DNA from 3 places in the Enterobacter sp. SCRI0065 genome. Region 2 is predicted to be linked to each of the others. Evidence: predicted binding sites of a transcription regulator. Region 2 holds the regulator's gene; each other region holds the start of a gene.

The links. The regulator CRP, encoded in region 2, controls carbon source genes, mostly activating them, when cyclic AMP is high. The targets are predictions, from matches to a motif close to ATGTGANNNNNNTCACAT.
Positions count from the first base shown of each region.
Region 1: a site for CRP is predicted at 7,037-7,054, ahead of AC6EMZ_RS12780 (glycine dehydrogenase). Genes of this name have one in related genera too.
Region 3: a site for CRP is predicted at 2,337-2,354, ahead of epd (erythrose-4-phosphate dehydrogenase). Genes of this name have one in related genera too.

Region 1 is NZ_JCBAJB010000004.1:52,376-62,912, forward strand. It holds gene AC6EMZ_RS12745 (methyl-accepting chemotaxis protein) at 1-1,287, shown strand, start outside; gene AC6EMZ_RS12750 (helix-turn-helix domain-containing protein) at 1,321-1,614, opposite strand; gene fbp (class 1 fructose-bisphosphatase) at 1,763-2,761, opposite strand; gene mpl (UDP-N-acetylmuramate:L-alanyl-gamma-D-glutamyl-meso-diaminopimelate ligase) at 2,961-4,334, shown strand; gene yjgA (ribosome biogenesis factor YjgA) at 4,417-4,968, opposite strand; gene pmbA (metalloprotease PmbA) at 5,063-6,415, shown strand; gene cybC (cytochrome b562) at 6,457-6,843, shown strand; gene AC6EMZ_RS12780 (glycine dehydrogenase) at 7,155-7,493, shown strand; gene AC6EMZ_RS12785 (SFCGS family glycine-rich protein) at 7,505-7,867, shown strand; gene AC6EMZ_RS12790 (DUF4312 family protein) at 7,870-8,169, shown strand; gene AC6EMZ_RS12795 (DUF4311 domain-containing protein) at 8,192-8,968, shown strand; gene AC6EMZ_RS12800 (DUF4310 family protein) at 8,982-9,623, shown strand; gene AC6EMZ_RS12805 (amidohydrolase/deacetylase family metallohydrolase) at 9,666-10,537, shown strand, end outside.
Region 2 is NZ_JCBAJB010000006.1:197,918-208,454, forward strand. It holds gene argD (bifunctional acetylornithine/succinyldiaminopimelate transaminase) at 1-1,113, shown strand, start outside; gene AC6EMZ_RS16835 (YccS/YhfK family putative transporter) at 1,110-3,197, opposite strand; gene crp (cAMP-activated global transcriptional regulator CRP) at 3,256-3,888, opposite strand; gene AC6EMZ_RS16845 (OsmC family protein) at 4,197-4,601, shown strand; gene AC6EMZ_RS16850 (phosphoribulokinase) at 4,648-5,517, opposite strand; gene AC6EMZ_RS16855 (YheU family protein) at 5,548-5,766, opposite strand; gene AC6EMZ_RS16860 (hydrolase) at 5,763-6,785, opposite strand; gene mdcA (malonate decarboxylase subunit alpha) at 7,015-8,670, shown strand; gene AC6EMZ_RS16870 (triphosphoribosyl-dephospho-CoA synthase) at 8,670-9,527, shown strand; gene mdcC (malonate decarboxylase acyl carrier protein) at 9,537-9,836, shown strand; gene AC6EMZ_RS16880 (biotin-independent malonate decarboxylase subunit beta) at 9,829-10,537, shown strand, end outside.
Region 3 is NZ_JCBAJB010000003.1:61,956-72,492, reverse strand. It holds gene AC6EMZ_RS10445 (zinc-binding dehydrogenase) at 1-103, shown strand, start outside; gene glpX (class II fructose-bisphosphatase) at 100-1,071, shown strand; gene AC6EMZ_RS10435 (MltR family transcriptional regulator) at 1,087-1,596, shown strand; gene AC6EMZ_RS10430 (nucleoside/nucleotide kinase family protein) at 1,593-2,312, shown strand; gene epd (erythrose-4-phosphate dehydrogenase) at 2,550-3,569, shown strand; gene pgk (phosphoglycerate kinase) at 3,619-4,782, shown strand; gene fbaA (class II fructose-bisphosphate aldolase) at 4,875-5,954, shown strand; gene mscS (small-conductance mechanosensitive channel MscS) at 6,140-6,997, shown strand; gene dctP (TRAP transporter substrate-binding protein DctP) at 7,040-8,098, opposite strand; gene argO (arginine exporter ArgO) at 8,299-8,934, shown strand; gene AC6EMZ_RS10395 (oxidative stress defense protein) at 9,026-9,760, shown strand; gene argP (DNA-binding transcriptional regulator ArgP) at 9,803-10,537, opposite strand, start outside.

The DNA of each region.
Region 1 (10,537 bases), on a different contig from region 2:
ACCCAGGCGCAAAAAACGCTGAAAGCGGTCATTGACGGTGGCGTTTCAGATGAAAAAGGCCAGCAGCTACTGGATAAAGTGGCCGCCAGCCTGGCGACGTACAACGCTCAGGGGATCGGCCCGATGCTGACGGCGCTGAACCAGCAGAGCGCGGATGCTTACTACGATTTGCTGGAAAACAAGCTGATCCCCGTTTCGCATCAGTTCGACAACGACATGCAGGCGTTCCAGACCTGGAGTGAATCGCGCGGCAAAGCCGAAGTGAAGGCCGTACAGGCGAGCAAAAACCGCGTCATGCTGCTGATCGTCATTGCCGCCCTGCTGACCGCCGGGATCATCGTGTTGGCCTGGCTGGTGCTACGCCATATGCTGCTGAAGCCGCTTTCGGCCTCTATCGCCCAGCTTGAACACGTGGCGGCGGGCGATCTCACCCACAGCCTGAATCAGCCCGCCAGCCAGGAGTTTAATCGCCTGAATGCGGCAATCGAAGAGATGCGCCAGTCGCTGATGGGATCGGTGCTGCGCGTGCGCGACGCCAGTTCGCAAATCGATACCGGCAGTCGCGAGCTGACCGCAGGCAACATGCACCTTGCTCAGCGCACCGAATCGACGGCCACGTCGCTCGAACAAACCGCAGCCAGCATGGAAGAGATCACCGCCACGGTGAAACAAAATGCCGACAACGCCGAGCAGGCGCACCAGATGGCGAAGACCGTATCCGACACCGCCGATCATGGCAGCGAAATGGTGTGCTACGTCATTGAAAAGATGCGCGATATCTCGGGCAGTTCGGCGCGCATTGCCGACATCCTGAGCGTTATCGACGGTATTGCCTTCCAGACCAATATTCTGGCGCTCAACGCCTCCGTAGAAGCGGCGCGCGCGGGCGAGCAGGGACGTGGTTTTGCGGTGGTGGCCGGAGAAGTGCGTAACCTCGCCAGCCGCAGCGCCGACGCGGCGAAAGAGATTCGCACGCTGATCAGCGATTCGCAGACGCACGTCAACGAAGGCAGCGACCTGGCGCAACAGGCTGGCGAAACGATGGATGAGATTGCCACCGAAGTGATGCGTATGACCCGGCTGATGCGGGAGATTGCCAACGCTTCTCTGGAACAAAGTCGCGGCATTGAGCAGGTGAACATCGCGGTCAATCAGATGGACGAAACGGCGCAGCAAAATGCGGCACTGGTGCAGCAGTCCTCCGCCGCGACTCGCTCTCTGGAAGAGCAGTCGCGCGAATTAATTGAAGCCATGGCGTCATTTAAACTGACCGCACAAACGGCCTAATATAAATTCCCCCGGTGTATTATGCGCCGGGGTTTATACGGCCTCGGCGTTCACTGCGCCAATATTATCGTGAATATCGCCCATTAATTTTTCCAGTGAATGGGTTAACTGTAATGCTTTCTCCGTTGGCTCCAGATATAACCCTTTACGCACAAAGAGCGGTTCATCAAACAGTTGATTAAAGCGCTTCAGCGCCAGGCTGACCGCCGGGCGGGACATCTCCAGGCGTACGGAAGCTTTTGCCATGCTGCCGCAACGAACAATTTCAATAAATACAGGTATAAGATTAAGATCAATGCCGGTATTGGCGCGAGAATAGTTTTGCATTGTGTTGATGACTCCCCTGAGTAATTTATAAACTGTTCAGAAATAATGCGGGAGCGGGCGGGAATATTAAAGCGTCATTTTTATATTCGTTTATACCGTAAAATATATAAATAAAAACGGGGAACACCGTTCCCCGTTAATGAGTGTGTTAAGCGTCCGGGAATTGTTGGATCAGACGCTCGACATCTTCAACCATATGATCGTTGCCGACAAAGAACGAACGGCGCTGGTGAAGGCTATTCGGCATGATATCCAGAATACGATCTTTACCGTCGCTCGCCTTGCCGCCAGCCTGCTCGGCCAGGAACGCCATCGGGTTACATTCGTACAGCAGACGCAGTTTCCCTTCCGGGTGGCTGGCGGTGCTTGGGTAGAGATAAATACCGCCTTTCAGCAGGTTACGGTGGAAATCAGCCACCAGCGAGCCGATATAGCGAGAGGTGTACGGGCGCTGCGTCAACTTATCTTCTTCCTGGCAGAATTTAATGTATTTCTTCACGCCGTTCGGGAATCGGATGTAGTTGCCTTCGTTTATGGAGTAGGTGCTGCCCTTTTGCGGATAACGCATACGTTCCTGGCTCAGGCAGAACACGCCCAGAGAAGGATCGTAGGTAAAGGCGTGAACGCCGCAGCCGGTGGTGTAAACCAGCATAGTAGAAGAGCCGTAAACGACGTATCCTGCGGCAACCTGTTTGTTGCCCGGTTGCAGGAAATCTTCTTCCGTAACGGCGGTGCCAACAGGAGTGACGCGACGATAAATTGAGAAGATGGTTCCCACAGAGACGTTTACGTCGATGTTGGACGAACCGTCCAGCGGGTCCATCAGCACAACGTATTTGGCGTGTTCACACCCTTCAAAAACGACGATCTCATCTTCTTCTTCAGAGGCGATCCCCGCCACGATGTCACGCGCGCGCAGTGCAGCTTTTAGTTTTTCATTGGCGAACAGATCGAGTTTTTGCTGAACCTCGCCCTGAACGTTTTCGGCACCGCTGGCACCCAGGATATCGACCAGACCGGCCTTGTTGATATCACGGTGGATGATCTTAGCGCCCAGCTTTATTGCCGACAGCAAAGCAGTGAGCTCACCGGTAGCATGAGAGAACTCGTGCTGCTTTTCGACAATAAATTCACCTAACGTTTTCATAACACTTTCCCTGCATCGTATGTTGAGTAAAGCGATCGAATGATGATTAAAGCGGTAAAACTCCAACAATCTTAACAAACATTCAAATATTAGCGCAGAGGTGAATCGCGCCAGCAAAATACGGATTTACCTGAAATGCGTTTCTCTGAGGCTGACATGTGAGTAAAATGTGCGCCACATAGAAGAGGGACGGTGACGTATGCGCATTCATATTTTGGGGATTTGTGGCACTTTCATGGGCGGGCTGGCGTTGCTGGCACGTTCTCTGGGCCACGAAGTGACGGGTTCGGACGCCAACGTGTATCCGCCGATGAGCACGCTGCTTGAGAAGCAAGGTATCGATCTGATTCAGGGATACGACGCCAGCCAGCTTGAGTATGAACCGGATCTGGTCATTATCGGCAATGCCATGACCCGTGGTAACCCGTGTGTTGAAGCGGTGCTGGAACGCAATATTCCGTTCATGTCTGGCCCGCAGTGGCTGCATGATTTCGTCCTGCGCGATCGCTGGGTGCTGGCCGTTGCCGGTACGCACGGCAAGACCACCACCGCCGGTATGGCGACCTGGATCCTCGAAGCCTGTGGCTACAAGCCGGGTTTTGTGATCGGCGGCGTACCAGGCAATTTCGACGTCTCCGCGCGTCTGGGTGACAGCCCGTTCTTTGTTATCGAAGCCGACGAATACGACTGCGCGTTCTTCGACAAACGTTCTAAGTTTGTACACTACTGCCCGCGCACGCTGATCCTCAATAACCTTGAGTTCGATCATGCGGATATCTTTGACGATCTTAAAGCCATCCAGAAACAGTTCCACCACCTGGTGCGTATCGTGCCGGGACAGGGTCGTATTATCTATCCTGAGAACGACATCAACCTGAAGCAGACCATCGCGATGGGCTGCTGGAGCGAGCAGGAACTGGTGGGTGAGCAGGGTCACTGGCAGGCGAAAAAGCTGACCACCGATGCCTCTGAATGGGAAGTGTTGCTGGACGGTGAAAAGGTCGGTGAAGTGAAGTGGGCGCTGGTTGGCGAACACAACATGCACAATGGCCTGATGGCGATCGCCGCCGCGCGTCACGTCGGCGTCACGCCTGCGGATGCCGCCGACGCGCTGGGCTCGTTCATCAACGCCCGTCGTCGCCTGGAACTGCGCGGCGAAGCCAACGGCGTGACCGTCTACGACGATTTTGCCCATCACCCAACGGCGATTCTGGCGACCCTTGCCGCGCTGCGCGGTAAAGTCGGCGGAACAGCGCGTATTCTGGCCGTGCTGGAGCCACGCTCTAACACCATGAAAATGGGACTGAGCAAAGACGACCTCGCACCGTCTTTAGGTCGTGCTGACGAAGTATTCTTGCTGCAACCACAGCATATTCCGTGGCAGGTCGCTGAAGTGGCGGAAGCGTGCATTCAGCCTGCGCACTGGCATGCAGACGTAGATACGTTAGCGGATATGGTGATTAAAACCGCGCAGCCGGGCGATCACATTCTGGTGATGAGCAACGGCGGTTTTGGTGGGATTCATCAGAAACTGCTGGACGGTCTGGCGAAGAAAGCCGAAGCCGCGGTGTAAACCCCTCACCCCAGCCCTCTCCCCAAAGGGGAGAGGGGACTGACCGGATAGGTCAGGGTGAGGGGAACAATCGGTTCGAATCTTAACCTTCGTTCTCAGCCAGCTCGCGCAGATACTGGAAAATCAGACGCGCAGACTTCGGCGGCTTATTCCCTTCTTTCTCTTTCTTCGCGTTACGGATGAGTGAACGTAACTGCTGACGGTCAACGTCTGGCCACAGGTTCACGACTTCTTCGACAGCATCATCGCCCTGGTCGATCAGACGATCGCGGATTTGCTCAAGCTTATGGAACAGCGCAACCTGCTGGTTGTGGCGGTTTTTCAGCTTGTCCAGCGCCTGGCGAATCGGTTCTACGTCACGCTGACGCAGCATTTTACCGATCAGTTGAAGCTGACGGCGACGGCCTTCTTTTTTGATTCGTTGGGCCAGTTCAATGGCGCTGCGCAGATCCGGGTCGAGCGAGAGTTTATCCAGCGCGTTTTTACCCAGCTCTACCATTTCCGCACCAAGTTGTTTTAACTCTTCGGCGTCACGTTTAATTTCACTTTTACTGACCCAGATGATTTCATCATCTTCGTCTTCGATGTCATCACCGGGAACGTCGTCGAGCCAGTCTTCGGGCTGCTTAGTCATGTCAGGCTCCTTAAAAAAGAGGCTAATGTTACCAGTTAAGACGCGCACTGAAAAACGGTTCTCTGTTAGACTTCGTATAACTATCTCTTACAGTATGGCATTTGCGATGAAAGTAACCTCACAAGTTGAAGCGCAGCGTAAGATTCTGGAAGAAGCGGTCTCCACAGCGCTTGAGTTAGCTTCAGGAAAATCAGACGGTGCAGAAGTCGCCGTCAGTAAGACGACGGGCATTGGCGTGAGTACCCGCTTCGGCGAAGTCGAAAACGTTGAATTTAACAGTGACGGCGCTCTGGGGATTACGGTTTATCACCAGAATCGCAAAGGCAGCGCGTCTTCCACCGACCTCAGTCCAGATGCCATCGCCCGTACCGTGCAGGCGGCGCTGGATATTGCACGCTATACCTCACCAGATCCTTATGCAGGCGTTGCGGACAAAGAGCTGCTGGCATTTGATGCACCCGATTTGGATCTCTTCCACCCGGCAGATGTCTCGCCCGACGAGGCTATCGAGCTGGCGGCTCGCGCCGAGCAAGCGTCTCTGAAAGCTGACAAACGTATCACGAATACGGAAGGTGGCAGCTTCAACAGCCACTACGGTATCAAAGTGTTCGGCAACAGCCACGGCATGCTGCAAGGTTATTGCTCCACTCGCCACTCCCTTTCAAGCTGTGTTATCGCAGAAGAGAACGGCGAAATGGAGCGTGACTACGCTTACACCATTGGCCGTGCGATTGGCGATTTACAATCCCCTGAGTGGGTGGGTGAAGAGTGCGCCCGACGTACGCTTTCGCGTTTGTCACCGCGTAAACTATCGACCATGAAAGCGCCGGTGATTTTTGCCAATGAAGTGGCGACAGGCCTGTTTGGTCATCTGGTAGGCGCGATCGCGGGCGGTTCGGTTTATCGTAAATCGACCTTCCTGCTCGACTCACTGGGTAAGCAAATCCTGCCGGAATGGCTGACCATCGAAGAACATCCGCACCTGCTGAAAGGGCTGGCATCAACGCCGTTCGATGGCGAAGGTGTGCGCACCGAACGTCGCGATATCATTAAAGATGGCGTACTGACCCAGTGGCTACTGACCAACTATTCTGCGCGTAAGCTGGGGCTGAAAAGCACCGGACATGCAGGCGGCATCCACAACTGGCGTATTGAAGGGCAGGGCCTGAGCTTTGAGCAAATGCTCAAGCAGATGGGCACTGGCCTGGTCGTCACCGAACTGATGGGCCAGGGCGTCAGCGGCATTACCGGCGACTACTCTCGTGGTGCGGCGGGCTTCTGGGTTGAAAACGGCGAAATTCAGTATCCGGTGAGCGAAATTACCATCGCCGGTAACTTAAAAGAGATGTGGCGCGATATCGTGACGATTGGTAACGATATTGAAACGCGTAGCAATATACAGTGTGGTTCAGTACTTCTGCCGGAAATGAAAATCGCCGGTCAGTAATACCCGTGAAGGCGTATTTAATAATAAAAAGGAAGTGAGCAATGCGTAAAAACCTGTTAGCGATTCTTGCTGTGTCGTCGTTAGTGTTAAGTTCTGCAACGTTTGCCGCCGATCTTGAAGATGATATGGACACCCTCAGTACCAACCTGAAGGTGGTGCAGAAAACGGATAATGCGACGGAAATGAAAGATGCATTAACCAAGATGCGTACCGCTGCGTTAGATGCGCAAAAAGCGACGCCGCCGAAGCTCGAAAACAAAGCGGCGGATAGCGCAGAGATGAAAGACTATCGCCACGGTTTTGACGTGCTGGTCGGCCAGATCGACGGCGCGCTGAAGCTTGCCAACGAAGGTAAGGTGAAAGAAGCGCAGGCGGCAGCTGACGGATTCGTCGCCACGCGCAACGAAAACCACAAAAAGTTCCGCTAGCATCACCAAACACGATCCACGGGGGCGCAATGCCCCCGTTTTATTTTCCGCAGCGTAATAAGAAAACCTTATCCGCATCACATTTCTGACTGACCGTTGGAAAACGTTTCCGCTCGCCTTCCGCTTTATTTGCCGCCGAATAGCGTGATATTCATCACGTAAAGCCAGTTGATAATACATATTCACCACAATTATGTGGCACAGATCACTGGTGCCGCTTTCCTTTCCACTTCGAAGTGGAAAACAACTCGCTACAAACCTTTAACCTGCCACGTTAGTTTTATCCCAGAGCCAATAACGGGGTAAGACGAGTGATTAACGGAGCGGTAATGAACGACGTTGGGGACCAGGCTGCGCAAACTGAAACGCTCGCCGACAGCATGCTTGAGCAGGTCTATGCCCTGCTTGCCCGCCACAACATCATTCCCAATGACGTCCAGCAGCAAATGCTGACCTCGCACGTTCGCGCAATGGCGCATCGGTCAGTGACCGGCGAACCGCTGCCGGAGGTCGAAGCCGACCTGTTTGACGAAATTTCAGCAGATTCAATGCAACTGGCCCGAGAAGTGGTCGCGCAGTTCGGCAATCTTCCTGATGAAGAAGCCTGGCTGCTCTCCGTTCACTTCGAAGTCGCAAAAGACAACCTTTAAGGAGCAACACCATGGAACAAATTACCGTTGTGATCGGCGATCGCCTGGGCAAAGGCCAGAAAGTGGCAGCCGGTGTAGAAAAAGCGGGTGGCCGTGCGGTCGTCGTACCAGGTGTGGCGGCGGATATGAAGCTGGGTGACGTGATGAAGGCGGAAAACGCCACCTTCGGGATCTCCTTCTGCGGCAGCGGCGGCGCGGGTGCTATCACGGCGCAAACCAAACACGGTTACAAGGCTAAATACGGCATGCGCTCGGTAGAAGAGGGCGTCACCGCCATCAACGAAGGCAACAATGTGCTGGGCTTTGGCTTTATGGATAAAGAAGAGTTGGGCGAACGACTGGTGCAAGCCTGGCTGAAAAAGTACGGCGCATAAGCATGAAAGAGCAATTCACCACAACGGTGAGGGTAAAAGGCAAAGGCGACGCGAAAACCCGCGCCTTTGCCGACGCGCTGAACCACGTTCAGGCCGCGGTGATGAAGGCATCGCCGCACATCTTACTGCGTATTGAGCCACAGGACGTGCAGGTTGTTCAGGCGCAAGAAGCGGTGCGTAAAGAAGCTTTTCTGTTCTTCTTTTTGCGCCGGGAAAGACGCACCTACAGCGTGGAGCTGGACGTGACCGTCAACGTGACCGCCATCAATCTCGACCAGGTGGATTTCGTCACGCAACGCTGATTCTCACTAATAGGGCAGACTAATGTTCCTGATAATTTTAATAAAATCGCTCATCATCGGCGGCCTGGTTGGCGTCGGCGTGGGCGCCGGGGCTGCACGCATGTTTCATGCGCCTACCACACAGGGTATGGGCGCGTTTCGTACGTTGGGGGAACTGAACTCCTGCGAAGGGGATCCGGCTTCTCACTTCTCCTTTGGTCTGGGCTTCTTCTTTAACGCCTGGGCATCGTCCGTCGCGGCGGGGGCTTTTACACAGGACGTTGACCATCGCATCATCCCTAACTGGGGTGCGGCGGCGTTAATGTTAAAAAACCGCAACGTCGGCGAGACGCTGCACGATCCACGCAAAATGGCGATTGCCTGCGGCGTGATCGGCATGATCGTGGTCACCTTCCTCAACCTCACTGCCTCCTCCGTTCCGGCGGCACTTCAGGTGACGGCCGTTAAGGTGCTGGTTCCGGCAGCTAACCTGCTGGTAAACACCGTCATGCCGGTGATCTTCTGGCTGGCAGCCATCGACGCGGGTAAAAAATCGGGCTTCTGGGCCACCGTCTTCGGCGGCGCGGCGCAGCTGATTATGGGCAACGCCGTTCCGGGTCTGGTGCTCGGCATCCTGATTGGTAAAGGCGTGGAAGAGAGCGGCTGGAACCGCGTGACCAAAGTGATGATGGTGGCGATTGTTCTGCTGTTCGTCCTGAGCGGTTTCTTCCGCGGCTTCGACATGAAGATGATCGAATCCTTCCATCTGACCGTGCCGAACTGGCTCGACATGATCCACAGCTCGATCAGCGGCAAATAACAGGAGCCTCTAAATGGAACAGAATAAAGGTTTTTGGTATGCCGACTGGTCGTTCCCGATCTTCGTTGGCCTGCTCTCTTCCGGCGTGTTCGCCGGGACGCACATGTACTACCTCTACGGCATCGGCGCGTTTAACGAAGTGGCCTTTGTGGCCATGCTGAAAGCGGGCATTGATACCGGCGTATACGGCGCGGTCGCGGCATTTGGCGCAAGCTTCCTGTTTGCACGCATCATCGAAGGCTCGCTGGTGGGGATTTTAGACATCGGCGGGGCCATTCAAACCGGCGTCGGCCTGGGTGTTCCGGCCCTGCTGTTGGGCGCGGGGATCATGTTCCCGGTGACCAACTTTCTCGCCTCGCTGGCGACCGGCCTGGTCATTGGTCTGGCGATTGGTTACCTGATTATCCTGGCGCGTAAGTTCACCATTAATCAGAGCAACTCCACCTACGGCGCAGACGTGATGATGGGCGCGGGTAACGCCTCCGGGCGCTTCCTTGGCCCGCTGATTATTCTCAGCGCTATGGCCGCGTCGATCCCGATTGGTATTGGATCGCTGGTGGGCGCACTGCTGTTTTACATCTGGCAGAAGCCGATTACCGGCGGCGCTATCCTCGGTGCCATGATTTTAGGTTCGCTGTTCCCGGTGGCCCTTTAACTCCCTCGGGCGCTTCGGCGCCCGTCTTATCAGGAGACTGCTATGTTCGATTTACTCCTGCGCCATGCGCGTCTGACTGACGATACCCTGACTGATATCGCCATTCACGACGGCAAAATCGCGGCGCTGGGCGAGATTTCCACTCCCGCACACAACACCATCGATCTTAACGGCGACGTGTACGTCAGTGCGGGCTGGATTGACTCTCACGTCCACTGCTACCCCAATTCCCCGATTTATCACGACGAGCCGGACAGCGTGGGCATCGCCACCGGCGTCACCACCGTGATAGATGCGGGCAGCACCGGCGCGGACGACGTGGACGATTTCTATAACATCACCCGCCAGGCCGCCACTGACGTTTATGCCCTGCTGAATATCTCTCGCGTCGGGCTGATTACGCAGAACGAACTCGCGAACATGACCAACGTTGACGCCGACGCGGTGGCTCAGGCGGTCGCGCGCTACCCCGATTTTATCGTTGGCCTGAAGGCGCGCATGAGCAGCAGCGTGGTGGGCGATAACGGCATTACGCCGCTGGAGCACGCGAAGGCGATGCAGAAGCAAAACGGCGATCTGCCGCTGATGGTGCACATCGGCAACAACCCGCCGAACCTTGACGAGATTGCCGAGTTGCTGAGTACCGGCGACATCATCACCCACTGCTACAACGGCAAGCCGAACCGCATCCTGACACCGTCGGGCGAACTGCGCGCGTCGATTACCTCTGCGTTGAAACGCGGCGTGCGTCTGGATGTCGGCCACGGCACCGCGAGCTTTAGCTTTGAGGTGGCGAAACGCGCCATCGCGATGGGCATCTTGCCGCACACCATCAGCTCGGATATCTACTGCCGCAACCGAATCAATGGCCCGGTCGGCAGCCTGGCGAGCGTGATGTCCAAATTCCTCGCTAT
Region 2 (10,537 bases):
TGGGATCAGCAGGGCAAAGAGTACGTGGATTTCGCGGGCGGTATTGCGGTGACGGCGCTGGGGCATTGCCATCCTGCACTGGTTGAAGCATTAAAAACCCAGGGCGAAACCCTGTGGCACACCAGCAACGTCTTCACCAATGAGCCTGCGCTGCGTCTGGGACGTAAGATTATCGACGCCACCTTTGCCGAGCGCGTGCTGTTCATGAACTCCGGCACCGAAGCCAACGAAACGGCGTTCAAGCTGGCGCGTTACTACGCGTCGACCCGTCATAGCCCGTACAAAACCAAAATTATCGCTTTCCATAACGCTTTCCACGGGCGTTCGCTGTTTACGGTTTCCGTCGGCGGGCAACCGAAATACTCCGACGGATTTGGCCCTAAACCGGCAGACATTATCCACGTGCCGTTCAACGACCTGCATGCTGTAAAAGCCGTCATGGACGATCATACCTGTGCGGTAGTGGTTGAGCCAATCCAGGGCGAAGGCGGCGTGATGGCGGCAACGCCTGCGTTCCTGCAAGGTCTGCGAGAACTGTGTGATGAGCATCAGGCGCTGCTGGTATTTGATGAAGTCCAGAGCGGAATGGGGCGTACCGGCGATCTGTTTGCCTATATGCATTACGGCGTCACGCCAGATATCCTGACCAGCGCCAAGGCGCTCGGCGGCGGTTTCCCGGTTAGTGCCGTGCTGACTACCCAGGATATCGCGTCTGCCTTCCACGTGGGTTCCCACGGTTCAACCTATGGCGGTAACCCGCTGGCGTGCGCGATTGCCGGGGCGGCGTTTGATATCATCAATACGCCTGAGGTACTCAACGGGGTGAGCGCGAAACGCGAACAGTTCGTTAAGCAGCTTCAGCAGATCGACGCGCAGTTCGATGTGTTCAGCGATATTCGTGGCATGGGGCTATTGATTGGTGCAGAGCTGAAGCCGCAGTACAAAGGGCGTGCGCGTGATTTCCTGCACGCTGCGGCTCAAGAAGGCGTGATGGTGCTGAATGCCGGGCCGGACGTGATGCGCTTTGCGCCGTCTCTGGTAGTAGAAAGACAGGATATCGACGAAGGGATGATCCGCTTCGCCAGCGCGGTCGCGAGGGTCGTAAACGGTTAATATGGCTCGCGCTTTAAGCGGCGCGAGAGCCAAATGCCATGTTGTGGGCGTTGACGCCATGCCACCGACGAGATGGTGTGCATGGTGCTCAGATGCCCGAGCACGCGCTGTAAATGTTGCTCCAGCGTGCTCATCGGGCCGTAGGTGAGCGTCTCTGGCGCTTCCAGAATATTAGTATCGCCCGATTGTCCCGGCGCATCGTACTCCAGGCGCTGCTGACAGCGTTGCAGTGCAATTTCACACGATTCTAAATATCGCTGAGCCAGATCTGGCGTCAGCATCGTATGCTCGCGTGCCAGCGTCGTCATCGCATTAATATGCTCGACGATAAACTGGCTGTGCGTCACCCATAGCTTCATGTCTGCCAGATAGTGCGAATTAAAGCCCGGCTCCTGCATGGCCTGATTCAGCGAGTTAAACAGGGCGTTGTGCGCCTGGTTCACCTTCATACGCTGATACGCCAGCGGTGAAGGCTGCGGATCGGCGCTCAAAATCAACCGAATAGCCTGCTGGTCAGCTTCCAGTGCATCGTGGGCGTTTTGGCGTAATAAGCCGCTTTGCCATTGCGGCCACAGCCAGACCATGCCGCCAAAGGCGATCAGACAGCCAATCAGCGTATCGACCAGGCGTGCCACAATGAACTGTTCGCCGTTTAGGGTGAGCAACTGTAAGGTGTATACCGCTGTGACCGTAAACCCCACCATCGCCCAGCCGTAGTTTTTGCGGATGAAGAGATAGCTGACCAGGGTGATAACCAGCATACCCGCGAGGGTGTACCCGTCCGGGACGTGAAAGTGCAGCGTGACCCCGGCTATGACTAACCCGGCGATAGTGCCTCCTGCCCGATGAAGGATGCGTACCCGCGTTGCACCGTAGCCGTTTTGCGTGACGAACAGCACGGTCATTAAAATCCAGTAAGGCTTAGGCAGATGCAACGCCACACCCATCAGGCTGGCGAAACTTAACATGACGCTAATACGTGCCGCGTTGCGCAGTGCTGAAGACTTGAACGACAGATAGCTTTTCAGCGCGGGTAAGAGCGGGAGGCGTTTTTGCTTATCGGCCATCAGGTCGCGCGGGTAGAGCGGACGCTGTGTTCGCAGCACGCGTGCGATGCGGCTAAAGTGCCACGCGCAGAACTGCCCAACCGGGTTATCCGCATGCTGGTGGGCAATTTTTTCCAGCGCACCCAGCTGTTTATCCATCGTAAAGCGCGTGGGATATCGGTGGTACAAGATGTCGTCAGCCAGCACGCGCAGGCGTCCCGCAACGGTCTGGGCATTCCAGCGGATCACCGCCTCGGCGTGGCTACGCTCCACCAGCTTTTGTACTTCTTCAGGATGATGCAGACTAACGGAGATATGCTCCTGCAAATCCAGCCCAACCTGAAAAGTTCGTAGCAGCCGTTTGTATTCGTGGTTTTTATTGGCCGCGAGCATGTGAAGCTGTTGGTAACACTGGCTAATCAAATCGACTACTTTTTGTTGACGAGCCAGCAGTGGCGGCAACGCTTTTTCCGGATCGGTATGTTGTGTCAGCAGGGTGTATTTTGCTTCGCAATAGTCAGCGAGCTGTCGGTAGAGCAAGCTCAGCGACTCCCGCAGGGGCTGTTCCCGCCACATCCAGAACCAAAACCAGTTGAACAGCCCGTACCAGAGCGTGCCGAGGGCGTAAATTAAAAGCGGCTCCCACACCGGCATATTTCCGGCGAGGCTAAGCGTAAAAATGGCGGCAATCAGTGATGCAGGCAGTAATCGGGCATGCAGAGAGCTGATCTCTGCCGTGACGCCTAACGTCATGGCCAGCACCGTCAAAATCAGTGGCAGCGGAATATCACGAGCCAGTAAAAGCTGAACGGCAAGGCTACATCCTGCAAACAGGCAGCCACCGATAATCAGACGTTTGAAAAAACGTTTATGCGGAGTATCCAGACCCGCGATATTGCAGCAGGCAGGAACAAGCGAGAAAAGCAGACCGTGTTGCAGGTGGCCGAGAAGTAAACCGACAGCCACGGGAAGACATAACACCAACGTTTGTCGTAGTGCGTAGTTAACTTCTGGGTGATAAATCAGTCTGCGCCACATGGGTGAGAGAGACAAAAACGGCGTGACATCTTGCGATGGCACGCCGTTTTAACCGGGGTTAACGGGTTCCGTAAACCACGATGGTTTTGCCGTGAGCGGAGATCAGGTTCTGATCTTCAAGCATCTTCAGAATACGGCCAACGGTTTCACGAGAACAACCGACGATCTGACCAATCTCCTGACGGGTAATTTTAATTTGCATACCGTCCGGGTGGGTCATGGCGTCTGGCTGTTTCGCCAGGTTGAGCAGAGTCTGGGCGATGCGGCCCGTTACATCCAGGAAGGCGAGGTTACCCACTTTCTCAGACGTGACCTGTAGGCGGTTAGCCATCTGCGCAGAAAGACGCATCAGAATGTCCGGATTGACCTGGATGAGCTGACGGAATTTCTTGTAAGAGATCTCAGCCACTTCACAGGCCGATTTTGCACGTACCCAAGCGCTACGTTCCTGGCCTTCTTCAAACAGGCCCAGCTCACCGATGAAATCGCCCTGATTCAGATAAGAAAGGATCATCTCTTTCCCTTCTTCATCTTTAATCAGCACGGCCACTGAGCCTTTCACGATGTAATATAACGTTTCCGCTTTTTCACCCTGGTGAATCAGCGTGCTCTTCGATGGGTACTTATGAATATGGCAATGAGACAAGAACCATTCGAGTGTCGGGTCTGTTTGCGGTTTGCCAAGCACCATGCGCTGTTATCCTCTGTTATAAGCTGTCACCAGAGTCATAAGTTGCATCCTGACTCTGGGGTTGCAATCGAATTCTTACCCGTACCTGGGATTTGGCTGTCACAAATATTTGCAGCCAGTAAAGTTTGATGTCCTCTGCATACATGTGTAACGTCAATGTATTACTGTAGCATCGAGACTGTTTTAGCATAGCTTTTGCCGCGTGTCTCCTGGTGTCTCGCTTCAGCATGATGCAGGTCGCCTTCCAATGAGAGAATTGTCACGCACACCTAATCTGTACGAAAAAATGCAACTTCGGAGTGAATAAAATGCAAGCGCGCGTGAAATGGGTTGAAGGTTTAACGTTCCTCGGCGAATCCGCTTCAGGACACCAAATTTTGATGGACGGTAACTCCGGTGATAAAGCCCCTAGCCCGATGGAAGTGGTGTTAATGGCCGCTGGCGGATGCAGCGCGATCGACGTGGTGTCTATTTTACAAAAAGGCCGTCTTGCGGTGACTGACTGTGAAGTTAAGTTGACATCAGAGCGCCGCGAAGAAGCGCCGCGTCTGTTTACGCATATTAATTTGCATTTCATTGTGACTGGTAAAGAGCTAAAAGATGCAGCGGTGTCACGTGCGGTGGATTTGTCTGCGGAAAAATACTGCTCCGTAGCACTGATGCTGGAAAAAGCGGTGAAGATTACGCATTCGTATGAAGTGATCGAGGCGTAAAAATACGCCCGGTGGCGCTGTCCACAGCGCCGCCGGGCATAAAACGTTATGCGATCTGCTTGCCTTCCATCAGTCGCTGTACCAGCGGCATCATGATTAACTCCATCGCCAGACCCATCTTCCCGCCAGGTACCACCAGCGTATTAATGTGTGAAATAAACGAGCCTTGCAGCATCGCCAGCAGCCACGGGTAATCGATATCTTCCAGATTGCGGAAATGAATCACCACAAAGCTCTCGTCCAGTGACGGAATCGTTTTGGCCGCAAACGGGTTGGAGGTATCAACCGTTGGAACGCGCTGGAAGTTGATATGCGTGCGCGAGAACTGTGGGGTCAGAAAGTTGATGTAATCTTCCATAGAACGCACGACCGAATCCATCACCGCCTCGCGGGAATGGCCGCGCTCGCTGGTGTCGCGCGTGAGCTTTTGGATCCACTCGAGATTCACAATTGGCACCACGCCGACCAGCAAATCCACGTGCCGCGCTACGTCCTGATGGGGCGTCACCACGCCGCCGTGTAGCCCTTCATAGAACAGCACGTCGGTCGGTTCCGGCAGCGGCTGCCACGGCGTAAACGTGCCAGGAACCTGATTCCACGGCACGGCTTCATCGTAGGTGTGCAGATATTTGCGTGACTGCCCTGTTCCGGTTAACCCATATTCCGCGAAGGTTTGTTCCAGCAGACCAAAGTCGTTGGCATCGGGGCCAAAATAACTGATGTGCTTGCCTAAATCGCGGGCCTTGCGAATGGCCATGTCCATTTCAGGGCGGGTAAAACGATGAAAGCTGTCGCCTTCGACTTCTGCCGCCCGTAAATTGAGCTGAGCGAAAATCTTACGAAAAGCGAGGCTGGTGGTGGTGGTTCCCGCACCACTCGATCCCGTAACGGCAATAACCGGATGTCTGGCGGACATAGCAACTCCCTGACTGGAAAGATGAAGCAATCAACCGCGAAACTGATTGCGGGGCATGATGTTGACCGTTTCGTGCAGTTCAGACCACACCAGCAACACCTCGCCGTTTTGTAGCTGCCGTTTCACATCGGCGACCTTTTGTTCAAGCGAACGTTCATGTTCACCATAATCTGTGCCTTCGCGTAATACAAAGCTTTCGATCAGGCTATCCAGCGTTTCGGGAGCCAGATCCTGCCAGGGAATCATCATCGTATTTTTTCCAGAAAGGGGGTTAACCAGTCGGGGATGCGCGCTTCCAGCCACATTTTAGGGCGTGTTAATGTGCCGCCGATAAAGCCAACGTGACCGCCATGTTCGGTGAGCTGATACTGCACGTTAGCGGGCAGATGCTCCGGTGCCGGAATGGAGTGATGATCCATAAAGGGATCGTCTTTCGCATGAATAATCAGCGTCGGCTTGGTTATCTGATTCAGCAGCGGCATGGCGCTGCACTGACGGTAATAGTCTAGCGCATCGGCAAAGCCGTGGATCTTCGACGTGATCAAATCGTCAAACTCGCGCAGACGGCGCATGCGTTTTAGCTGTTGCAGACTGATCGGCAGCGTATCCGGATAGGCTTTGAGCTTACGGGCGGCGTTGGCTTTCAGGAGATTGAGCAGATAGCGCTGATAGACCCGTGAAAAGCCTTTTTCCATATGGTAGCTGCACTGTTCGAGCATAAAGGGTGCCGAGACGATCACCGCTGCATCCAGCGGAACGTTGTCGATTTCTTTTGCCAGCAGGCAGGCGAGCATGTTGCCGCCCAATGAATACCCTACCGCTGCGGTCGGTGCAGGGCCATAGGTCTGCGCTAACCAGTGCAGGAACCAGGTGCCATCTTCGGTTTCACCCGAATGGTAAATACGCTTCTGGCGGTTAGGTTCACCGCTGCATCCGCGAAAATGCATCACCACACCCAGCCAGCCGCGTGCTTTTGCCGCATGGATCAAACCATGCGCATACGGGCTGTGCAGGCTGCCTTCCAGGCCATGAAAGACCACCAGGCGCGGCTTGTGTTTGGCTTGTTCGGGATCTTCGCTCCAGGCGAGATCCACAAAGTCGTCATCCGGCAGATCAAGGCGCTGCCAGTGCGGTGTAAATTGCAGTTTGCGACGAAGTAATCGTGGCAGCATGGTTTGCAGATGCGGATTCGCCACGCCGCGCATGGGAATAAATTCAGCGCTCTGTTCACACGCGATGTCGAAGTCCGACGGGATAATTTGAGTCATAACGTTGTGATGTCAATTCTTATCAGTTTCTACTATACCTGCCGAAGTGTACCCCGTTTAGCCTGTTTTTCCGAAACGTGAACTGATCTTGATCACAAAGTTTTACAACGATTGTTACTCTCAGGCTAATGATTCACCTCTACGCTTAATTGATGCCTTTCTCACCAGAGCGCACACTTTACTCAGCGTTAAGCAAATCAAAATGATGTGCTGAATCAGGAGGTTAATAATGTTATCTGGGCAAACACCCACCCGGGTCTGGAACACGCGACGCACTGAGAAAGCGCGCCGTCTGGCTTCTGTCCCGGTGCAAGGCAAGGTCCTGCCAACCGGCGATCTTGTCGCCATGCTGGAAAAACTGATCGCCCCAGGCGACAAAGTCGTGCTGGAAGGTAACAACCAGAAACAGGCAGATTTTCTTTCTCGCATGCTGGCCGAAGTGAATCCGCAAATCGTTCACGACCTGCATATGATTATGCCGAGCGTCGGTCGTAGCGAACATCTTGATATCTTTGAAAAGGGCATCGCCCGCAAGCTTGATTTCTCTTTCTCCGGCACGCAAAGCCTGCGCATCTCGCAGCTGCTGGAAGACGGTCAACTCGAAATCGGCGCTATCCACACCTACATCGAACTCTATTCCCGTCTGTACGTTGACCTCTCGCCGAACGTGGCGCTGATTGCTGGCTTTAAGGCCGACCGCAAAGGCAACCTGTACACCGGTGCCAGCACCGAAGACACCCCTGCGCTGGTGGAGGCCGCCGCATTCCATGACGGGATCGTCATCGCGCAGGTAAATGAGCTGGTCGACGACGAATGTGACCTGCCGCGTGTGGATATCCCCGGCTCCTGGATTGACTACGTGGTGGTCGCAGACAAGCCGTTCTTTATCGAACCGCTGTTCACCCGCGACCCGCGTCTGATCAAGCAAGAACATATCCTGATGGCGATGATGGCGATTAAAGGCATCTACGCGGAACATCAGGTGCAGTCTCTTAACCACGGCATCGGTTTTAACACCGCCGCCATCGAGCTGCTGCTGCCCACCTACGGCGAACAGCTTGGCCTGAAAGGCAAAATCTGTAAGCACTGGACCCTGAACCCGCATCCGACGCTGATCCCGGCGATTGAAAGCGGCTGGGTGGAAAGCGTGCACTGCTTCGGCGGTGAGCTGGGGATGGAAGAGTACATCCGCGCCCGTCCGGATGTGTTCTTTACCGGTGCCGACGGCTCGATGCGATCTAACCGCGCGTTCTGCCAACTGGCAGGCCAGTACGCGGTAGACATGTTTATCGGCTCCACGCTTCAGGTGGACGGTGATGCCAACTCTTCTACCGTCACACGCGGTCGTCTGTCTGGTTTCGGCGGTGCGCCAAATATGGGCCACGATCCGCACGGTCGTCGTCATGCGACCCCGGCTTGGCTGAACATGAAAACCGAACCAGACCCGATGCAGCGCGGTAAAAAGCTGGTGGTACAGATGGTTGAAACCTTCCAGGCGGGCGTGAAACCGACCTTCGTCGAAAAACTGGATGCCGTTGAAGTAGCGAAATCCTCCGGGATGCCGCTGGCGCCGGTCATGATTTACGGCGATGACGTTACCCACGTATTAACTGAAGAGGGTATCGCTTACCTCTATCGTGCCGAAAGCCTGGAAGAACGCCGTGCGATGGTTGCGGCGGTTGCGGGTATCACCGATATCGGCCTGGGCGTTGACGCCAAACGCGTCGCGGCGCTGCGTCAAAGCGGCAAAGTCGTGTACCCGGAAGATATGGGTATTCGCCGCACTGACGCCACGCGTTCTCTGCTGGCAGCCGGTAGCGTGTCGGATCTGGTGGACTGGTCTGGCGGTCTTTATAACCCACCTGCGAAATTCCGGAGCTGGTAATGAAACTTCTGCCCCAGATTCAGGTTGAAGGCGGTGCCGAATGGCTGGCGCGAACCGCCACGCAGTGTCTGATTGACGAAGCACGATTAAGCCCGAAACCCGGTCTGGTGGACAGTCGGGGGAACGGTGCGCATCACGATCTCACGCTCGCGTTAATGGAGTGTTCCGCGCACAGCCTGACCCCCACTTTCCAGGCGCTGGCGCAGCAAAGCTGGCAGCGTCCGGCAGATATTGCCCTCAGACAAACCGTAGGGCGACTCGGTCGCGAGGGCGAGCAGCAGATGATGGCGGCCACCCAGGGTGTGAACACGCATCGCGGCGCGATTTGGGCGCTGGGATTGCTGGTGAGCGCGGTGGCCATGCTGGGCGGTGAAGCCAAAGCCGACGCGGTGGCTAAAATCGCCGCTCAGCTTGCCACGCTGCCCGACGATGCGGCACCGAAAGTGTTCAGTAAAGGGCTTCGTGCCACTCATCGCTATCGTGTTCCCGGTGCGCGCGAAGAAGCTCAACAGGCGTTTCCGCACATTTTACAGCGGGCATTGCCGCAGCTTCGCTTGAGCCGGTTAAACGGCAGCAGTGAAGCGCACTGCCGGCTCGACGCGCTGATGGCCATTATGACCTCGCTCACCGACACCTGCGTGCTGTCTCGCGCCGGGATGGAAGGGCTGGACGCCATGCAGGACGGCGCTCGTGCCGTACTCGACGCTGGCGGTTGCGCTCACCCTGACGGGCAGCGGGCATTGGCAGCGCTCGATCGCCAGATGCTGGCACTCAATGCGTCGCCCGGCGGTGCCGCTGATTTGCTCGCTGCCACGCTTTTCCTTGACCGCATCGACACGCCTTATTCACAGCATTAAGAGGATGTTATGGAAAAAATCACATTAACTCTGCCCGCCAGCCGCACGTTAAGCGGTAAAGCGCTGGCAGGGGTCGTCGGTTCCGGTGATATGGAGGTGTTATTCACCGCCGACCAGAGCCAGACGTTAACTATCGAAATCACCACTTCTGTCGACAACAGCCGTAGCCGCTGGGAAGCGCTGTTCAATCGTCTGCAAACCGTGAGCAGCCTGCCTGCCGGTACGCTGACGATCCACGATTTTGGCGCAACGCCCGGTGTGGCGCGCATTCGTATCGAACAGGTATTTGAAGAGGTGAGCTATGCGTGATGATCGCAGTTTTATCGAATTAAAAGCGCGTCAACGTGCCCACGCGCTGCTGGACGACGGCAGCTATCGCGAATTGCTGGACCCGTTTGAAGGCATCACCTCTCCGTGGCTGGCGGCGCAAGGTATCGTGCCGCAGGCGGATGACGGCATGGTGGTTGCCAAAGGCACCATCAACGGTCAACCGGCGGTGGTTGTCGCCATTGAAGGGGCATTCCAGGGTGGCAGCATGGGCGAAGTGTCCGGTGCCAAAATGGCGGCCGCGCTGGAGCTGGCAGCAGAAGATAACCGCAACGGCATCCCGACTCAGGCGGTGTTGTGCCTCGAAACCGGCGGCGTGCGTTTACAGGAAGCGAACCTCGGTCTGGCGGCGATTGCTGATATTCATGCTGCGATTGTTGACCTGCGCCGTTACACCCCTGTGGTCGGCATTGTGGCGGGAACCGTGGGCTGCTTCGGCGGGATGTCTATTGCCGCCGCATTGTGCAGCTATTTGATTGTCACCCGCGAAGCGCGCCTCGGTCTGAACGGCCCGCAGGTTATCGAACAGGAAGCGGGAATTGAAGAGTACGACTCCCGCGACCGTCCGTTTATCTGGAGCATGACCGGGGGCGAGATTCGCGCTCAGAGCGGACTGGTGGATGCGCTGGTCGGTGACGGCGTGAATGCGGTGAAACAAGCCATGAATGACGCGATTGCGAAAG
Region 3 (10,537 bases), on a different contig from region 2:
GCTGGCGTTGCTGGTTGCCGAAACCCACGGCATCTGGAACGAGCGGGCAGAGAAATATTTGCTGGCGCACTTTGGCGTCGATATTGGGGAGGCGACGGCATGATGTCGCTTGCATGGTCGCTCTTTCGCACGACGGAACAGGCAGCGCTGGCTGCCTGGCCGCAAATCGGATGCGGTGATAAGAACAAAATTGATGGTCTGGCGGTGAACGCAATGCGCCAGGCGCTCAATCAGATGGCGATACGCGGACGTATTGTCATCGGTGAAGGCGAGATTGACTGCGCGCCGATGCTCTGGATTGGCGAAGGGGTAGGGCTGGGCACCGGCCCGCAGGTGGATATTGCGGTGGACCCCATCGAAGGCACACGGATGGTAGCAATGGGGCAAAGCAATGCGCTGGCGGTGATGGCATTTGCGCCGCAGGGGAGCCTGCTTCACGCGCCTGATATGTATATGAAAAAGCTGGTGGTCAACCGCCTGGCGAAAGGGGCCATTAACCTCGCCTTGCCGCTGGCGGATAATTTGCGCAGCGTGGCGAAGGCGCTCGGAAAACCGCTGGATAAACTGCGTATGGTCACACTCGACAAACCGCGCTTACGTGCGGCAATCGATGAGGCCACCACGCTTGGCGTGAAGGTTTTTGCACTTCCCGATGGAGACGTTGCCGCCAGCGTGCTCACCTGTTTGCAGGACAATGATTATGACGTGATGTATACCGTCGGCGGTGCCCCTGAAGGCGTTATCTCTGCCTGTGCGGTGGTGGCGTTAGGGGGAGATATGCAGGCGGAGCTTATCGATTTTTGTCAGGCTAAAGGGGACTCGGAAGCGAACCAGCGCATCAGTGCCGAGGAGCATCACCGCTGCAACGAGATGGGTGTTGAGATAAACCGCGTGTACTCGCTCAGTGAGCTGGTAACGAGTCAGGACGTCATTTTCTCGGCGACGGGCGTAACCGGGGGCGATTTGGTCAACGGCATTCAACAGGTGGCGAACGGTGTGCGCACGCAAACTTTACTGATCGGCGGCGCGGACCGAACGTGTAATATAATAGACTCCCTGCATTCATGGTGATTTATCGAGAAACGAATGACGACGCTGACTGAAGACGATGTAATTGAGCAACTGGACGCTCAGAGCGATTTACTTTCGTTTATGACAACGGCAAATGAAATTTTGCTGCTGGGCATAAAGCGTTTTCTGCCGTCGCTGTTCGTGAATAATGATGAAGAGATCGTGGAATATGCAGTGAAGCCGTTACTCGCACAAAGCGGGCCGCTTGACGATATTGATGTAGCGTTGCGTTTGATTTATGCGCTGGGGAAAATGGATAAATGGCTGTATGCCGATATCACTCATTTTTCCCAGTTCAATCACTATCTCAAAGAACAGAGTGAAATCCCTGGCTTCGCGGATGACATGACCTGGGATTTTATCAGCAACGTGAATAGCATTACGCGTAATGCAACCTTATACAACGCGCTGAAGTCGATGAAATTTGCCGACTTTGCGACCTGGTCCGAGGTTCGCTTTACCGGAATGGTCAAGACGGCAATGACGCTGGCGATAACGACAATACTACAGGAACTGGCTCCTTGAAAATCAGCTTGATGGTAAATGGATTACAGGTTGAGGCACATTATTCTGACGATGAGATCGAGAAGGTCCATCGGCCGTTATTACAGCAAATTGCGCAGCGGCATGCGTTAAGTTCACATCCTCGGACCGTTGTGTTTCTCAGCGCGCCACCGGGAACGGGAAAGTCTACGCTAACCACCTTTTGGGAATATCTCGCCTGTCAGGATCCTCATTTACCCACCTTGCAGACGCTACCCATGGATGGCTTCCACCACTACAACGCCTGGCTGGATGCCAATAAGCTTCGTCCGTTTAAGGGCGCACCGGAGACGTTTGACGTAGAAAAGCTGGCGCAAAATCTACGTGATATTCGAGAAGGCGCTGCTGACTGGCCGCAGTATGACCGGCAAAAGCACGATCCAGTAGAGGCAGCGATAAGCGTGACGGCCGACATTACGATCGTTGAGGGCAACTGGCTTTTGCTGGATGACGAGAAGTGGAGGACGCTGGAGGATTTCTGTGATTTCTCACTGTTCATCACGGCGCCTGCGGCAGCTCTGCGTCAGCGACTGATACAGCGCAAAGTAGCCGGTGGATTATCTCAGGATGAGGCGCTGGCTTTCTATCTGCGCACGGATGGGCCAAATGTTGAGCGCGTACTAAGGCACAGTCGTCCGGCGGATCTGACGTTACACATGACAGCAGAAGGTGAATATACCTTTGCCAGAATGGAATAATTAGAGGGTATTCGTCACGCTAAAATGTGACGCAAGTCAGATAAATGGCGAATCTCTCCGGGCGAACGTTTCCTTTATTCCTGGTTTCGCTTATTCTTGCTGAAGCGTTTCAGTCGATTAAATGTTCGACAATTAACCAATCAGTCGCAGTTTGTGACAGGCAAGGATTCCCCTCCGGGCGTAGCTGGATTACTCTTTCAGCCACCTCAATTTTAGGGATAGTCTTGCAGGAGACCTATGACCGTACGCGTAGCGATTAATGGTTTCGGTCGCATCGGGCGCAACGTGGTTCGTGCTTTATATGAATCCGGGCGTCGGGCGGAAATCACCGTAGTAGCAGTTAATGAACTGGCTGATGCTGCGGGTATGGCGCATTTGTTGAAATACGACACCAGCCATGGGCGCTTTGCCTGGGACGTTCGCCAGGAAAGAGAGCAGCTGTTTGTCGGCGATGATGTGATTCGGATTCTGCACGAGCGCAGTATTGAAGGGCTGCCGTGGCGTGAGTTGGGTGTGGATGTGGTCCTCGACTGTACCGGCGTGTACGGTAACCGCGAGCACGGAGAGGCACATTTGGCTGCGGGGGCGAAAAAAGTTCTCTTTTCCCATCCTGGTAGCAACGACCTGGACGCTACCGTCGTCTTTGGCGTTAATCAGCATGAGCTACAGCCCGAACACCGTATTGTCTCCAACGCCTCCTGCACCACGAACTGCATAATTCCGGTCATCAAATTGTTAGACGATGCGTATGGCATTGAATCGGGAACCGTCACGACGATTCACTCCGCTATGCACGATCAGCAGGTGATCGATGCGTACCACCCTGATTTGCGTCGCACGCGCGCAGCAAGTCAGTCAATCATTCCGGTGGATACGAAACTTGCGGCAGGGATTACCCGTATCTTCCCGCAGTTTAACGATCGTTTTGAGGCGATTGCGGTTCGCGTACCGACCATAAATGTTACCGCAATTGACCTGAGTGTGACGGTTAAAAAACCGGTAAAAGCGTGTGAAGTCAACTGGTTGCTGCAAAAAGCGGCACAGGGTGCATTTCATGGTATAGTTGACTATACGGAATTACCGTTGGTCTCAGTAGATTTTAACCACGATCCGCACAGTGCCATTGTCGATGGTACGCAAACGCGGGTCAGCGGTGCACACCTCATCAAAACGCTGGTGTGGTGCGATAATGAATGGGGCTTTGCTAACAGGATGCTCGACACCACGTTAGCCATGGCCGCACAAGGTTTCAGGTAAGACGCGTCGTGCGTCTGCAAAACTTTAAGAATCAACGAGAGGATTCACCATGTCTGTAATTAAGATGACCGATCTGGATCTGGCAGGTAAACGCGTTTTCATTCGTGCCGATCTGAACGTACCGGTTAAAGATGGCAAAGTGACCAGCGACGCGCGTATTCGTGCTTCTCTGCCAACCATCGAGCTGGCGCTGAAACAGGGCGCTAAAGTGATGGTAACCTCCCACCTGGGTCGTCCGACCGAAGGTGAGTACAATGAAGAATTCTCTCTGCTCCCGGTTGTAAACTATCTGAAAGACAAATTGTCCGGCCCGGTGCGCCTGGTTAAAGACTACCTGGACGGCGTGGAAGTGGCTGCAGGCGAGCTGGTTGTTCTGGAAAACGTTCGCTTCAACAAAGGCGAAAAGAAAGACGACGAAGCACTGTCTAAAAAATACGCTGCCCTGTGCGACGTGTTCGTAATGGACGCATTCGGTACTGCTCACCGTGCTCAGGCCTCTACCCACGGTATCGGCAAATTTGCAGACGTAGCTTGCGCAGGTCCTCTGCTGGCAAACGAACTGGAAGCATTGGGTAAAGCTCTGAAAGAGCCTGCTCGCCCAATGGTAGCCATCGTTGGTGGCTCTAAAGTGTCCACCAAACTGACCGTTCTGGATTCCCTGTCCAAAATCGCTGACCAGCTGATTGTTGGCGGCGGTATTGCGAACACCTTCGTAGCGGCTCAAGGCCACAACGTGGGCAAATCCCTGTACGAAGCAGACCTTGTTGAAGAAGCAAAACGTCTTCTGACCACTTGCGATATCCCAGTCCCAACGGACGTTCGTGTTGCGACCGAGTTCTCTGAAACTACAACTGCAACCCTGAAATCTGTTAACGACATCAAAGATGAAGAGCAGATTCTGGACCTGGGCGACGTTTCTGCACAGAAACTGGCAGATATCCTGAAAAACGCAAAAACCATTCTGTGGAACGGTCCAGTTGGCGTGTTTGAATTCCCTAACTTCCGTAAAGGGACTGAAATCGTGGCTAACGCAATTGCAGATAGCGATGCGTTCTCCATCGCAGGCGGCGGTGATACTCTGGCTGCAATCGACCTGTTCGGTATTTCTGACAAAATCTCCTACATCTCCACTGGTGGTGGCGCATTCCTCGAATTCGTGGAAGGCAAAGTCCTGCCAGCAGTAGCAATGCTCGAAGAGCGCGCTAAGAAGTAAGCCATTCATGGGCAGGGAAACCTGCCCAAATTTCAGCGCGCTTATTAGAGCTCGCACTTTTTCTAACGGCCGAAGATACAGGACTACGTAACATGTCTAAAATTTTTGATTTCGTAAAACCTGGCGTGATCACTGGTGATGACGTCCAGAAGGTGTTCCAGGTAGCTAAAGAAAATAACTTTGCTCTGCCAGCAGTTAACTGCGTCGGTACTGACTCCATCAACGCCGTACTGGAAACCGCTGCAAAAGTTAAAGCACCGGTTATCGTTCAGTTCTCCAACGGTGGCGCTGCGTTCATCGCCGGTAAAGGCGTGAAAACTGACGTTCCTCAGGGCGCTGCAATCCTGGGTGCTATCTCTGGTGCGCACCACGTTCACCAGATGGCTGAGCACTACGGTGTTCCAGTTATCCTGCACACTGACCACTGCGCGAAGAAACTGCTGCCGTGGATCGATGGTCTGCTGGACGCTGGCGAAAAACACTTCGCAGCAACCGGTAAACCACTGTTCTCTTCTCACATGATCGACCTGTCTGAAGAGTCTCTGGAAGAGAACATCGAAATCTGTTCTAAATACCTGGCGCGCATGTCCAAAATGGATATGACCCTGGAAATCGAACTGGGTTGCACCGGCGGTGAAGAAGACGGCGTGGACAACAGCCACATGGACGCTTCTGCGCTGTACACTCAGCCAGAAGACGTTGATTACGCCTACACCGAGCTGAGCAAAATCAGCCCGCGTTTCACTATTGCAGCGTCTTTCGGTAACGTGCATGGTGTTTACAAGCCAGGCAACGTTGTTCTGACCCCAACTATCCTGCGCGATTCTCAGGACTATGTTTCTAAGAAACATAACCTGCCGCACAACAGCCTGAACTTCGTCTTCCACGGTGGTTCCGGTTCTTCTGCTCAGGAAATCAAAGATTCTGTTAGTTACGGTGTTATCAAAATGAACATCGATACCGATACCCAGTGGGCAACATGGGAAGGTATTCTGAACTACTACAAAACTAACGAAGCTTACCTGCAGGGCCAGTTGGGCAACCCGAAAGGCGAAGACCAGCCGAACAAAAAATACTACGATCCACGCGTATGGTTGCGTTCTGCTCAGGCGAGCATGATCACCCGCCTGGAGCAGGCATTCAAAGAACTGAACGCGGTTGACGTTCTGTAATTTGATCTGCTGAAGCGTTAATAAGGTCCGCAATTGCGGACCTTTTTTATGGTTTTTCAATCATCTGCAACCGACATTTTTGTGATCTGTTTGGCATAATCCGTGCTTTTTGTTTACCCTTTACTAACCTGTCTGTCTCGATGTGGGATGGTTTTTTTGGTTTGGATTAGCTTAAGGATGGATGAATGGACGATCTCGGTGTAGTAGATGGCATTAACAATGCGGGAACCTGGCTGGTGCGCAACCAGGCATTGCTGTTGAGTTATGTGGTGAATATTGTGGCGGCAATTGCGATTATTGTCGTGGGGATGATTGTGGCGCGTATTGTGTCCAACGCCCTAAATCGCGTGATGCGTGCGCGTCACATCGATGCAACGGTCGCAGATTTCCTTTCCGCACTGGCGCGTTACGGTATTATCGCCTTTACGTTAATTGCAGCGCTCGGACGCGTAGGTGTTCAAACAGCCTCCGTTATCGCGGTACTCGGTGCTGCCGGTCTGGCAATTGGTTTGGCATTGCAGGGCTCGCTGTCTAATCTGGCGGCTGGCGTACTACTGGTGACCTTCCGTCCCTTCCGTTCTGGCGAATACGTTGACCTTGGCGGTACTGCCGGTACGGTCCTGAACGTGCAGATCTTCTCCACCACGCTTCGTGCAGCGGATGGTAAAATCGTCATTGTTCCCAACAAAAAGATTATTGATGGCAACATCACTAACTTCTCTCGCGAACCGGTGCGTCGTAATGAATTCATCATCGGCGTAGGGTACGACTCTGACACCGATTTGGTGAAGAAACTGCTTACCGATATTATCGAGTCCGACGAGCGTATTATTAAAGATCGTGAAATGACCGTTCGTCTGAATGAGCTAGGCGCTTCTTCTATTAACTTTGTGGTGCGTGTGTGGAGCAAAAGCGGCGATCTGCAAAACGTGTACTGGGATGTGCTGGAACGCGTTAAACGCGATTTTGATGCCCACGGTATTAGCTTCCCGTATCCGCAGATGGATGTGAATTTCAAACGCAATATTAAAGAAGCAGAATAACTATTCGTTATTAACGCCCGCACCTGAAACGCGGGCGTTATTTTATGGCTTGCTGCGTGCGTTTTCCTCAAGCAAAGCGGCAATGCCTTGCATTAGCATCCCCGCATCTTTGACTCCCTTACTTTCTTGTTGCGCTACCCACTCCGTTTGTACCTGCTGATAGCGGGTAACCGTCCGCCATTCATTCAATTCATTGCGGCTCAGAAGATGAAGCTTAGCGCCTTCTTTTTCAAGCGTTGTTGCCAGGGAGGCCAGTCCGCTGTCCAGTGAAGCACCGAGCTGCTTTTCCGTTAAGGCGGCGGCGCGGCGAATGGCTTCTTTATCCTGCCCGTCCAGCGCATTCCATGTGTTTTTGTTTATCACCAGGAGATAGACATGCCCAAGCCAGAGCGAGGGAGAATACTGAATGAAAGGGGCCGCGCGCTGGGCATGGATGTCGTAGCCGCTATCGAGGTTAACCATCAACCCGTCCAGTTGTCCGTTGCGTAACGAATCGGAAATCTTGTCATTCCACGGCATCGTGAGTGGCACACCGCCCGCGTGACGTAAAAATGATTGATGCCAGAAACTGGCGGTTCGCCATTTGCTCCCCTGTAGCTGATTCAGCTTCACGTCCGGTTTTGTATTGAAAAAACCGACCGGGTAACCCAGGAAAAACTGCAAATTCACCAGGTTATTTCGCTCCAGTTCGTTGGCGAACTGAGGGTATTGCTGGAAAACACGATGAAATAAGTCAACCTGCGCATTGCCGTTATGGGGGCCTACAGGGAAGCTTTTGAATATCTGATGAAGTGGAAGTTGCTCGGCCGTATATTCAGGAACGACAATCCCGATATCGGCTTTCTCACCTTGATTCAGCGTTTTTAGCGCATCGTAACTGCTGGAGAGTTCGCCATTCCAGTGGGCATCAATTTTTAAACGACCCTGCGACTCTTTTTCTATCGCGCTAAAAAACACCTCTTTAATGAAACGGGTGCGCATATTGCCATACGGCTCGTGGTCGGTGTAACGCAGCGTCTTCTCTGCGCTAGCCGTCACTGGAAGGGCAGCGAAGAAAAGGGTTGTGGCGAGAATAAGCATGGAAATGCCGTGATGCTTCATTCCATTTCCTTTAACGAATTGAGTTATAAGGGATAAAGCATACGCCGAGCACCCAGCGATTACACTTGTCAAAATCTGAATTATGAGCCTTCGCGACTTAGTATTAATATCGCTAATTACTTATTAGAATTATCAATTTCCGCTAATGACGATATCCCCGTATAGTCTTCGCTTAAAGACATCTGAACGAGATTAATCTAATGTTATCTTATTATTTTCAAGGGCTTGTGCTTGGTGCGGCGATGATTCTTCCGCTGGGGCCGCAGAATGCTTTCGTCATGAATCAGGGAATTCGTCGGCAGTATCATCTGATGATTGCGTTGCTGTGTGCCGTGAGCGATATGCTTTTGATCAGCGCGGGGATTTTTGGTGGTAGCGCGTTGCTGATGCAGTCGCCATGGCTGCTGGCGCTTGTCACGTGGGGAGGCGTTGCGTTTCTGCTGTGGTACGGCTTTGGTGCTCTGAAAACCGCGATGAGCAGTAATCTGGAACTGGCGAGTGCCGAAGTCATGAAGCAGGGCCGCTGGAAGATTATCGCCACTATGCTCGCCGTGACCTGGCTTAATCCGCACGTCTATCTGGATACCTTTGTGGTACTCGGGAGCCTCGGCGGGCAGTTGGACGTTGAGCCGAAACGTTGGTTTGCGCTGGGAACCGTCAGTGCGTCTTTCCTGTGGTTCTTTGGCCTGGCGATACTGGCGGCATGGCTCGCGCCACGCTTACGCACCGCTAAGGCCCAGCGCATCATCAACACTCTGGTTGGGGTCGTGATGTGGTTTATTGCCTTTCAACTGGCGAAAGAGGGGATTCATCATGTGCAGGCGCTTTTTAACTAAGCGTTGTCTTATGGACATCTGAACAGGACCCGCTAAGCTTGCAGGCATGCGCCCTGTTGAAGGGTAATCTTCGCAACATGGAGGAATAATAGTGAAGTGTAAAGTGATAGCCCTGGCGGCAGCAGTAAGTTTTGGCGCGATGTCAGTTCAGGCGAATGAGTTGCCTAATGGACCGCATATTGTCACCTCCGGTACCGCAAGCGTGGATGCCGTTCCGGATGTTGCTACGCTGGCAATTGAAGTTAACGTTGCAGCAAAAGATGCCGCAACGGCAAAAAAACAGGCTGACGATCGCGTTGCGCAATATCTGTCTTTCCTTGAGCAAAACGGCGTAGGCAAAAAGGATATCAACTCTGCGAACTTGCGCACCCAACCTGATTACGATTATCAGAACGGCAAAAGTATCCTGAAAGGCTATCGCGCGGTGCGCACTGTTGAAGTCACGGTTCGTCAGCTCGACAAGCTGAACTCTTTGCTGGACGGTGCACTGAAAGCGGGGCTTAACGAAATTCGTTCCGTTTCGCTGGGCGTTGCGCAACCGGAAAAATACAAAGACGAAGCGCGTAAAGCCGCGATTGACGATGCGATTCGTCAGGCGGAACAGCTGGCATCAGGCTTTAAGACCAAGTTGGGTCCTGTTTACAGCGTGCGTTACCACGTCTCCAACTATCAGCCAAGCCCGATGGTTCGTATGATGAAGGCAGATGCTGCCCCGGTTTCTGCTGAAGAAACCTACGAACAGCCAACGATTCAGTTTGACGATCAGGTTGATGTGGTGTTCCAGCTTGAGCCGACAGCGGCCGAACAGCCGAAACCTGCTCAATAATCTGTAGGCCGGGTAAGGCGAGACCGCCGCCCGGCTTATCTTTTAGTCCTGTCTCAGAACCTTATGTCCATACGCCAGCAGTGCGTCTGTGACGTTGCGCATCATGCGGCTTTCTGGCGCAAAGCGGTGCCAGTACAGCATCCGACGCTGATACAGACCCGGCGTTAAGTCGATAAGCTCACCACTCTTCAACTCTTTCTCAATCTGCAAATGTGGGATCATGCAGCATGTCGTGCCCTGGCGAGCCAGTTGCACGAAGGCTTCTGATGAATTCACGATATGGCATGGCACACTACCCGGCGGCAGATCGAAGTTTTGCTGTAAAAACGCCTGGTGCATATCATCGAGATGATCGAATGCAACTGCTGGTGCTTTAAGCAGCGCGGCGCGAGTGACGCCGTTAGGGAAATAGCGCTCGGCAAAGGCTTTCGAGCCAACAAACAGGTAGTCGAGCGCACCCAACTGATCGACGAGGCAGCTTGGCAACGCCTGAGGCTGAATACTGACGGCACCGACCACTTCGCCACGACGCAGGCGTTCCTGGGTGCGGGTTTCATCTTCCACCTGCAGGTTAAGACGGATTGGGCATTCAGCGAGAACTGACGAAAGCGCTGGCAACAGCCAGGTCGCCAGACTGTCGGCGTTAACCGCTAGGGACAACAGTAAAGGCGTTGAACCCGTTTGCTCATCGCCCAGCCATTCGTCTTCCAGCAGTTCAACCTGACGCAGCAGGGCGAGAAGCTTTTGTCCTTGCTCAGTAGGACGCGGCGGAACGGT